Regions from separate parts of the Nonomuraea sp. NPDC050478 genome, predicted to be linked through region 3. Evidence: riboswitches for the same ligand, from Rfam matches in the RefSeq annotation. Region 3 holds a riboswitch; each other region holds the start of a gene.

Region 1 (3,263 bases), on a different contig from region 3:
AGTACCACATCATCCGGCCGATCTCCGGGCGCGGCGGCAAGGGCCTGTTCCTCTATCTGGCCCTGGACCGCGGCCGGGCCAACCTGGCCCTGGCCAGGCACCATCTCAAGGGCATCGAGGAGAAGCTGGAGGTCTGACCCCTCCCCCGGGAACCCGGCGGCACGCGTCCGGGCGCGGCGAGCGCGTGCCGCCGCCGGGGCGCATCTCGCGAGCGGCAGCCTCCCGGCGCCTCGCGAGGTGCGCCCCTTCCAACGGTCCCGGGATCAGCGGGCCGGGCCCGCGTGACCGGCGGTGAGCTTGGTGACGGCCTCGACGAGTTCCGGCCAGAGTGCCCGCGGGAGGTCGTGCCCCATGCCGGGGAAGACCTTGAGCTCGGCGCCCGGGATGGCCGCCGCCGTGGCCTGCCCGCCGGAGAGCGGGATGAGCTGGTCGTCGGCCCCGTGGACGACCAGTGCCGGGACGTTGAGCCGGGTGAGGGCCTCGGTCCGGTCGGGCGACGCCATGATGGCGGCGAGCTGCCGGGCGAACCCCGCCGGGTCGTGGCCACGGTCGAACGCCTGCCCGGCCAGCCGCTGGACACGCTCGCGGTCGAGCTCGTACCCCGGGGAGCCGATGACCGACCAGGTCGCCAGCGCCTGGGTCATGGCCTCCTCCCGGGTGGTCACCGGCTTGGCGAACAGGACCGATCGGGCGGTCTCGCTCGGCGGGGCGACCGCGCCACCGGGGGTCGACATGATCGAGATGAGGGTGAGCACCCGCTCGGGGTGCCGGATGGCGAGCGACTGGGCGATCATGCCGCCCATCGAGGCGCCCATCACGTGCGCGGCCGGCCAGCCGAGGGCGTCCATCAGCCCGGCGGTGTCCGCGGCCATGTCGTCCAGCAGGTAGGGCGCCGGCTTGCCCGGTGCGGGCGCGCCCGCCTCGTGGAGGTGGGTGGACAGCCCGGCGTCGCGGTTGTCGAACCTGACGACATGGTGCCCCTGCTCGGCGAGCTGCTCGCACAGCTCGTCGTCCCAGTGAATGAGCTGGGCGCCCAGCCCCATGATCAGGAGGAGCGGGCGCCCGTCGGGAGAGCCGAAGCTCTCGTACGCGATGTCGATTCCATGAGCCGATGCGGTCGAGGTCACGGCCCTAGAATGACATTCTAATCGTGGTGACGCAAAGGTCAGCGGCGCACGAGCTTGCGGATGCGCTCGCGGCCCAGCACCAGGCCGCCGCCGACGAGGATCACGCCGCCGGCCACGGCGGCTCCCGCCACGTTGCTCCGCTCGGTGGCCGCGGCCGCCTCGGCGCCGCCGGCGGCGGGCTGCGGCTCGGCCGGGGCCTTCACGAGGTTCACCGGGTCGGCCTTCACGGGGCTGGTCTTCACGGGCTCGGCCTTGTTGCTGCCGGACTGGCCGGCGACGGCCTTCTTCTCGTCCTTGTCGTCCGCCTTGTCGTCCGCCTTGTCCCCGGCCAGGACCGGCGGGGCGGCCGGGTTGCGGTCCATGCGCTTGTAGGCGCCCTCGGAGAAGGCGACCGGGTGGTTCTTCAGGCCCAGGCCGTCACCCCACTTGGTGATGACGTACTCGACCTCGATGTGGCCCTTGCCGCCGTTGCCGTCCACCATGAGCGTGCGCGGGTTGAACGTCCCGCCGGTCAGGTCGGCGAAGGTCTTGCCGTCCAGGTCGAGCATGATGCCCTTGCTGGACGGGACGCCCGGGCCGCGGTCGCCGACGAAGAACGGCGCCTTCTTGCCCTTGTAGACGACGTAGCCCTCGGTCAGCAGCGGCCAGCTGGGGCTGGCGGCCATGCCTTTCTGCATGGGCTTGCCGCTGGCCGGCAGACCGGTGTCACCCGCGCGGCCGGAGCCGTCGTCCCAGAAGTAGGAGGCCGTGGTCTCGCCCTTGAGCAGGATCTTCTCCGTGCCCTTGTCGGTGTCGGCGTGAGCGGCGGCGCCGGAGCCGAGCGCCAGCGTGCCGGCGGCGGCGACGATCGCGGCGATGGAACGCATGCTGAAACGAACAGACATGAAAAACAGAAGTCCTTTGTGAGGCAACAGCAAAGATGCGCTCGCGGAACGACGTAGCCGGGCATCAAGCCGTACGGACGCTACGGTGGGAGCGCGAAAGGAAGATCAGGAAATGGTGCCGCTCAATCGGCGGCCGATGACATCCCGCGGTAGGGGGGACGGGCGCGGTGATTCATCACAGGAAAACGTCCTCTCCATCTCGCCTACCGGGTTAGCTGACGGGTTCGGACGTGGAGATGCCCTACCGGCCGCATGGGCCGGATTCACCCCAGAAGGTGGGTCCCCGGTTCCCGCGGGGGAGCGGGATTCGGCGCCAGGCAGCCGCCTCTTCCTGGTGAAGAGCCAAGGTCACTGCCTGGTAACGCCGACCAATCTAGCGAGCAAATCGGACAAACGCAAAGGTAAGCCCATGATTCGGGCGAAGATCTACCTAGAAAAAGGGGGTACGGCATGCCGTACCCCCTTGAACACCCAGATTCAGCCGCCGCTCTTGCGCCTGAAGGACCGCTTGCCGGCAGCCGGGCCGTGAGTTCCGTGGATCTTGGAGTGGTCGGCTCCCCTACCACCGCCGCCAGATCCCGCCTGCTGGCCGCGCTTGCGCTCCAGTGCCTCACGGAACTTGCGCTTCATCTCGTCCTCGGGAGTCTCGTCGACTTCCGGCTCCGGGGTTTCCGCCATGAGGGCCTCCTGATGTGCGTACAGCCTCCAGCTTCGCACGCAGGCCTTGACAGCGCATAACCGGGATCATCGGCGGGACGCGCGCCGGCGACTTGGTGTTGCCTTGACCCGATCCAGGAAACACCACGGACATGCAGCTCTACCCCCCGGAGCCGCGGCGGTGAGCCCGCTCGCGTTCCTCGGCCGGGATCTCGCGATCGATCTCGGCACGGCCACCACCCAGATCTACGCCCCCGGCCTGGGCGTCGTGCTCAACGAGCCGTCGATGGCGGCGGCCTGCGCGGCCACGGGCCGCACGCTCTTCGGCGCGGACGCGTACGCGGCGTGCTCGGCCGCCGGCGGGGCGGGCACGCGAGCGGTACGGCACGACGACGGGATCGCCCGCTGGCCGGTGCGCGAAGGCGGCGAGCTCGCCGGGCGGCTGGTCAAGCACTTCCTGAGCAAGGTGCACGGACACCCGTACGCCCGGCCGCGGCTGGTGATGGCGCTGCCCGACGGCGCCCCGCCCATCCTGAGCTCGGCCGTGCGCGACCTGGCCTACGAGGCGGACGCCAGGCGGGTGTACCTCGTCGAG
Region 2 (3,263 bases), on a different contig from region 3:
CGGGCCAGCTCGGCGATCCTGGCGTCGATGCGCTCCACCACCGCTTCCAGCCGCCACCGCTCGCTCGCGCAGGTCGCGCCGCCCGCGTCGTGGGAGCGCAGGGCGCCGGCCACCTCGTCCAGCGTGAAACCCAGCTCCTGCAGGGCCTTGGCGGCGCGGATCCTGGACACCGCCGACGCGTCGAACACCCGGTAGCCCGACGGTCTGCGCCCCGCCGCCGGCAGCACGCCGCGGCGCTCGTAGAAGCGGACCGTGTCCACGCTGACCCGGGCCTCGCGGGCCACCTCGCCGATCTTCACACCGTTCTCCTCTTGACTCTGAACCTAGGTCCAGACTCTACGCTCCGGAAGTGACGGAAGGAGAGCACATCATGGACACCCCACCGATCGTCTGCGACATGACCACCGCCCGCGACACTCCCGAGGAACGGCTGGCCGAGTACCGGCGGCTGTTCGGCGAGGCGCTCACCGGACGCGAGCGGACCGCCGGGGGCATCCGGTTCCGGTTCCGCGCCGGTGACGGGGTCGAGGAGTGGGTACGGGATCTCGCCGCGCGGGAGAAGGCGTGCTGCGCGTTCTTCACCTTCGAGGTCACGGCGCCGGGTGACGAGGTGATCTGGGACGCCGCCGCACCCGATGACGCGGGGCCGATCCTGGAGGAGTTCTACCTGCTGCCGGAGACGGCGGTGGGCCCGGCCGAGCTGCTGCGGCGCATGGAGGAGCGTGGGCTCAGGATCCACCAGGGCTGAGACGACTGTGACGCCTCCCTCGCGGGAGGCGTCACAGAGCGGGTCAGGCCGGACGGCCCAGGCTGCGGAGCTGGTCGGGGGTCAGGGCGGAGACGTTGTGGTCGATCGGCTTGTCGGAGTACTGGTGGATGGTCCACGACTTCCAGTCCGCCGGCGGGGTGATCTCGCCCTTGGGCTTGCTGTAGTGGGCCACCCAGAGCGGGTACTCCGACAGTCCCGCGCCGTAGGTGTCGGCGAAGTGCCAGCCGCTGTAGAACAGCGGCGTGACGCCGGTCTTGGCCTTGACGTGCGACAGCCAGGCCTTGGCCCAGGCGTTCACCTCGGAGACGGACCTGCCGTTGGTCGTCTCCAGGTCCAGCACCAGCAGGTCGCCGGGCTTGGCGGGCTGGGAGTTCACCACCGAGAGGAAGTGCTCGGCCTCGGCGATCGGGTTGTTGCGCGGGTGCGCGTAGTGGTAAGCGCCGCGCACGATGCCCTTCTTGTCCAGCTCCTGCCAGTGCCGGGCGAAGGTCTTGTCGGTGAAGCCGGTGCCCTCGGTGGCCTTGATGATGCCGAACTCGGCCGGGCTGGCCTCCCAGTCGTGGTCGGGCTGGTAGTTCGACACGTCCTGGCCGTACGTGAGCTGGGCCGCCTGCTGCTGGGCGATGGCCGGGTTCGGCTCGACGGGGGCGGCGGCGCCGCCGGTGGCGGCGATGGCGGTGCCGGTCACGCTGGCGACGGCGGTGGTCCCCGCCAGCAGCGCGCCGGCGAAGGCGTACTTGAGACGGTTGCTGGGACGGTACTTCAGCGCAGCGGCAAGCCGAGGCTTGGGCATGAGGAAATGACTCCTTGCTTCCATGCCGCCTACCGGGTTAGCTGACGGGTTCGGAGTTGGAAGTCCCCTACGGACGCTGGCGTCCGATTCACCCCAGGAAGTGGGTCCCCGGCTCCGCGAGACGCGGATTCGGCGGCCGTGCGCTGCCCTGGCGTGAGGGGGACACCGTCAGGACAGCGCACGGTCCGGTCAATCGATGCGGCAACAGAGTTGAGGTATCACCGCGAATACGCAAAAGGTATATATGCAGACAAAAATATTGCAAGTATGACATATCCGGTTTGGAGGTTCGGACCCGGGGTAACACCCCCGAAACCCCTTGTACGTAAGGGAATCCGGCCTCCGGGTAAAATCTCCCGCCGGTGCCGTCACGGCGCCGCGAAAGTGCCCTGCCTGCGCACCGTGTGCCAGCGCAGCCGCACCCCGAGCAGCGCGGTCGCCACCGACTGGAACACCACCAGATACATCAGCTGCCGGTACACCAACTGCTGCAGCGGCAGCACCCACAGCGCCGACACCCGCTCCCGGTCCAGCCGCAGCGCGTACCAGCCCGCCGCCGCCTGCACCACCACGAACCCAGCCCACACCGCCACCGCCGGCAGCGGGTCGCCGACCGCCGTGTGGTAGACGGCCATCAGGTCCACCACCGGCGCCAGCAGCGGCAGCAGCACGTGGAACAGCGCCAGGTAACCCAGGCAGCGGCGGCCGAACGGACCCGGCTCGGCCAGCGCGCGGCGGTGCTTCCACATCGCCTGCATCGTGCCGTAGCACCAGCGGTAGCGCTGCCGCCACAGCTGCCCCAGGGTCGCGGGCGCCTCCGTCCACGCCAGCGCCCGCTCCTCGTACACCACCCGCCAGCCCGCCCGGCACAGCGCCATCGTCAGGTCGGTGTCCTCGGCCAGCGTGTCGGTGCTCACCCCGCCGAGCCCGACCAGCGCGCCGCGCCGGAACGCGCCGATCGCCCCCGGCACCGTCGGCATGCAGTCGAGCAGCTCGAACGCGCGCCGGTCCAGGTTGAAGCCGATCACGTACTCGACGTGCTGCCAGCGGCCGATGAGCCCGCGCCGGTTGCCGACCTTGGTGTTGCCGCTCACCGCGCCCACGCGGGGGTCGGCGAGCCGGCGCACGAGATGCCCGATCGTGTCCGGCTCGAACACCGTGTCACCGTCGACCATGACGAGGAACTCGTGGCGCGCGTGCCGGATGCCGGTGTTCAGTGCGGCGGCCTTGCCGGCGTTGTCCTGCCTGATCACCCGTACTCCCGGCAGCCGCGGCCCGGCGGCGGCCTCGGCGGTGCGGTCCGTGGAACCGTCGTCCACCACCAGCACCTCCACCGGCCCGGGGTACGCGGTCGCGACGAGCGAGCGCACGGTCGCGGCGATCCCCGCCTCTTCGTTGTACGCGGGCACGATCACGCTCACCCCCGGCGGCCGTTCCCAGGTCAGGGCCGGTCCCGGACCCCGGGAGCGCCGGGCGTGCACCCGGGCCAGCACCACCAGGAGCAGCAGCCGGGCCAGCGTCAGCACGCCGGTGGCGAACAGCACCCACCACAGCGCGTCCGTGAACGCGTTCGCCGCGCGCTGCGCCAGGCCGAGCGCGGCGCCGGCGATCCGCTCCGGCTGCGCGGCCGGCCGGTGCGCCGACGGCATGCCGAGCGCGGAGGTCAGCGTCTCGGCGCGGTAGCCGGCCCGGTCCAGCCGG
Region 3 (3,263 bases):
TCCTCCGACCGGGAGGTGGCCGAATCCGTCCGGCGCATGGGAGCCAGACCCGTTCCGTCTGCTTTGCTGCTGCGCAGGCTCGGCCGCGCCTAGATTACAAATCAGTGTTTGGGTGAGACCTCACCTTCCACTTCTGTACTATTTCGCCCCAGATGTATTCCCCCTGGGAGGCGAGCTGTGAGGTTGGGCCGGGCGCCACTGGCCGCGGGTCTCGTGATCGGGCTGATCACTCTCCCCACGGGAGGAGTGGCCGCCGACCCGCAACCGACGATCAGTCAGGCCAAGGCCAAGCTCGAGAAGCTCAACGACAAGGCCGACAAGGTCGTCGATCGCTACAACACGGCGACGGAGAACTACAAGGCCGCCAAGAAGCGCTACGACAAGCTCAACGCCGGCTACAAGCGGAAGCTCGCCACCGTCGCCGAGCTGCGGCAGCAGGTCGTCACGATGGCCGTCGACGGCTACAAGATGGGCCGCGACCTGACCTCGATGCCGACCATGGTGACCGCCGAGAACCCGGGTGACCTGCTCTACCAGATGGCGCTGACGGAGCGGCTGACCGCCGACCGCGCCGGCAGGCTGGCCGCCTTCGACCGGGAGAACCGCGGGCTCAAGATCGAGCGTGACAAGGCCCAGGGGGCTCTGGGCGAGGCCGACGAGGAGCGCGACAAGGTCAAGAAGGAGCGCTCCGAGATCGAGAAGCTGATCGCCCAGCAGAAGAAGCTGCTCGACCGCCTCGGCGCCTACCGCGTCGGCGACCCGAACAGCACCGGCGTCAAGTACACCGGACCCGCCTCGGGGAGCGCGGCGGCGGTGCTCAACTTCGCCTACGCGCAGATCGGCAAGCCCTACCAGTTCGGCGGCACCGGCCCCGGCGGCTGGGACTGCTCCGGCCTGACGCAGGCCTCGTGGCGCGCGGCCGGCGTCTCCCTGCCGCGTACGACGTGGCAGCAGTGGGCCTGGGGCGCGAGCCGGAGGGTGTCGCTGGACGCCCTGGAGCCCGGTGACCTCATCTTCAGCGAGGGGCTGGGCCACGTGAGCATCTATGCGGGAAACGGCAAGATCGTGCACGCGCCGCAGACCGGTGACGTGGTCAAGGTCGTCCCGCTCTCCGCGTACGGGCGCCGGCTCGTCGGCGCGGTACGCCCGTGAGCCGTTGAAACGTCTGTGACTGATGTGACAGAAGGGCTCTGACACATCGTCAGGGCGGCAAGTGTGAGTATGGTCACATCTGGGTAACGGGACTGGCTTGCCAGCAGGGATCCGCGGGTCTGACAGCGGGCTTGTCAGATCGTCATGTGCTGACCGTGCCTTTGCCAGCCCATGACTTCAGGCGTAGGTTCTGGCGTCGCGGCGGACACTCCATGCCCGCCGCCGGCCATCGCCGCCGCGCCGCCGGCGCCGCGACGTGGACGAACAAGAATCTGCCGGTCACCGCCGCATCTCCGGGAACCTTCACCCGGGTGGTGGCCTGCCGAATCCGTGCAGCCAGGAGGCACGGAGCCGGGGAACCATAGATCCCGTCATTTCAGGGCGGGATCAGGGGTGAATCGGCGCGGCGACGCGCCGTAGGGCGACTTCCAGGCCCGAATCCGTCAGCTAACCCGGTAGGCGTTCGTGGAAGACTCAAGGAGCAATCCTGTCTACCTCCCCTAAGAACCCCCGTCTGTCTCGCCTTGCCGTCAGCGGCGTGGCGCTCAGCATGACCGTGACGGCCGGAGGGCTGGCCCTCCACGTCCCGGCGGCGCAGGCGGACACGGTGATCGCCCCGGCCGGAGCTTCGGTGACGACGGTCGAGGCCGTCAAGACCACTGCTTCCAAGAAGGCGACTTCGAAGAAGGTCCTGTCCAAGAAGCAGGCGAAGGCGGCCCGGCAGAAGGTGAAGGCCCACAAGGCCGTCGCGGTGGCCAAGAAGCAGATCGGTGACCCGTACCGCTACGGGGCCACCGGGCCGCACGCCTTCGACTGCTCAGGTCTCGTCCAGTTCGCCTGGCGGAAGGCCGGGGTGAAGATCCCGCGCGTGACGAACAGCCAGTTCGCGGGCATCAGGAAGAAGGTCTCCTACAAGAACCTGAAGCCGGGTGACCTGATGTTCTTCCGCGGGCTCGGCCACGTGGGCATGTACATCGGCAAGGGCAAGATGGTGCACTCGCCGAGCTCGGGCAAGACGGTGCGCGTCGAGAAGCTGAACGGATGGCGCAAGTCGTCGTTCGCCGGCGCGGTACGCCCCGGTCTGTGACCGATCGCGAAGGCCCCGCCCCTGACTGGGGGCGGGGCCTTCGTGATGCGTGGGACGGGCGTCCCGCCGCTAGCATCGGACAGCATGTCCGGGATCGTGGGCCGTCGAGCGGTGGTGGCGGGGCTGGTCCTCGCCGTGGCCGCGGCCGGCGGGGCGGTGCCGGAGTCGTGGTCCGCCGGGGTGCCCGACGAGCTGGCCGGGGTGCGGGAGCTGTGGCGGGGCGAGCTGGGCGTCGCGCGCGGCGAGCGGGCGCTGGTCGCCGGGCAGCGGGCCGATCCCGGGCTGCTGGCCGATCTGGCGCGGCGGGCCGACGCGGCGGGGCGACGGGTGTCGGGCGTGCTGGGCCGGCCCGTGCGCCCGCTGGTGCTGGTGCCCGCGTCAGGAGAGCAGGCCGCGCGGCTGGCCGGCGTCGCCGACGTGCGCGGGCTGGCGGCGGTGGCCGACGGGCGGCGGGTGATCGTGGTGCCCGAGGGTTTCGCGCGGCTCAACCCGACCGGCAGGGACGTGGTGCTCGCCCATGAGCTCACGCACGTCGCCGCTGGCACCGACGGGCTGCCCGGCTGGCTGTACGAGGGATTCGCCGACTACGTGGCCTATCGGGACGCGGGGCTGGCGGTCACCGTGGCGGCGGCCGAACTGGCGGCCGAGGTGCGGGCGGGGCGGCTGCCGGACGAGCTGCCCGGGGCCGGTGACTTCGGCTCCCGGGGGGACGCGCTGGCGCGGGCGTACCAGGAGGCGTGGCTGGCGTGTCGGTTCCTGGCCGAGAGCGCGGGCGAGGGGACTCTGGTGAGGCTCTACCGTGATGCCCAGAGTGTCGGCACCGACCGGGCACTCGCCGCGCGGGGGCTCACGCTCGGCGGCCTGACCCGGGGGTGGCGCGCGTACATGCGGGACCAGCTGGGGTGAGAGGACGCGAAGTGGACGACGGCCACGACAGGAACGCCGCCGCGGGCGAGCAGGCCGGGACCCGATCCGGCGGCGAATCCGCCCACGAGAACGGTCCGCGCCCGGATGACGGACAGAC

Evidence for each region. Region 3 has a riboswitch for cyclic di-AMP ahead of ACIBF7_RS13465 (C40 family peptidase). Riboswitches for the same ligand answer to the same signal wherever they lie in the genome.
Region 1: linked by a shared signal. The riboswitch ahead of ACIBF7_RS31090 (hypothetical protein) and the one ahead of ACIBF7_RS13465 (C40 family peptidase) in region 3 are both predicted to bind cyclic di-AMP.
Region 2: linked by a shared signal. The riboswitch ahead of ACIBF7_RS34230 (glycoside hydrolase family 25 protein) and the one ahead of ACIBF7_RS13465 (C40 family peptidase) in region 3 are both predicted to bind cyclic di-AMP.

The regions. Positions count from the first base shown of each region.
Region 1 is NZ_JBITHT010000006.1:420,610-423,872, forward strand. It holds gene ACIBF7_RS31080 (hypothetical protein) at 1-137, shown strand, start outside; gene ACIBF7_RS31085 (alpha/beta fold hydrolase) at 264-1,127, opposite strand; gene ACIBF7_RS31090 (hypothetical protein) at 1,166-2,011, opposite strand; cyclic di-AMP (ydaO/yuaA leader) riboswitch at 2,197-2,334, opposite strand; gene ACIBF7_RS31095 (DUF5302 domain-containing protein) at 2,489-2,689, opposite strand; gene ACIBF7_RS31100 (rod shape-determining protein) at 2,850-3,263, shown strand, end outside.
Region 2 is NZ_JBITHT010000007.1:303,020-306,282, reverse strand. It holds gene ACIBF7_RS34240 (MerR family transcriptional regulator) at 1-299, opposite strand, end outside; gene ACIBF7_RS34235 (hypothetical protein) at 371-748, shown strand; gene ACIBF7_RS34230 (glycoside hydrolase family 25 protein) at 792-1,562, opposite strand; cyclic di-AMP (ydaO/yuaA leader) riboswitch at 1,574-1,707, opposite strand; gene ACIBF7_RS34225 (bifunctional polysaccharide deacetylase/glycosyltransferase family 2 protein) at 1,931-3,263, opposite strand, start outside.
Region 3 is NZ_JBITHT010000002.1:1,173,993-1,177,255, reverse strand. It holds gene ACIBF7_RS13475 (NYN domain-containing protein) at 1-93, shown strand, start outside; gene ACIBF7_RS13470 (NlpC/P60 family protein) at 178-1,152, shown strand; cyclic di-AMP (ydaO/yuaA leader) riboswitch at 1,463-1,629, shown strand; gene ACIBF7_RS13465 (C40 family peptidase) at 1,691-2,239, shown strand; gene ACIBF7_RS13460 (hypothetical protein) at 2,324-3,145, shown strand; gene ACIBF7_RS13455 (M48 family metallopeptidase) at 3,142-3,263, shown strand, end outside.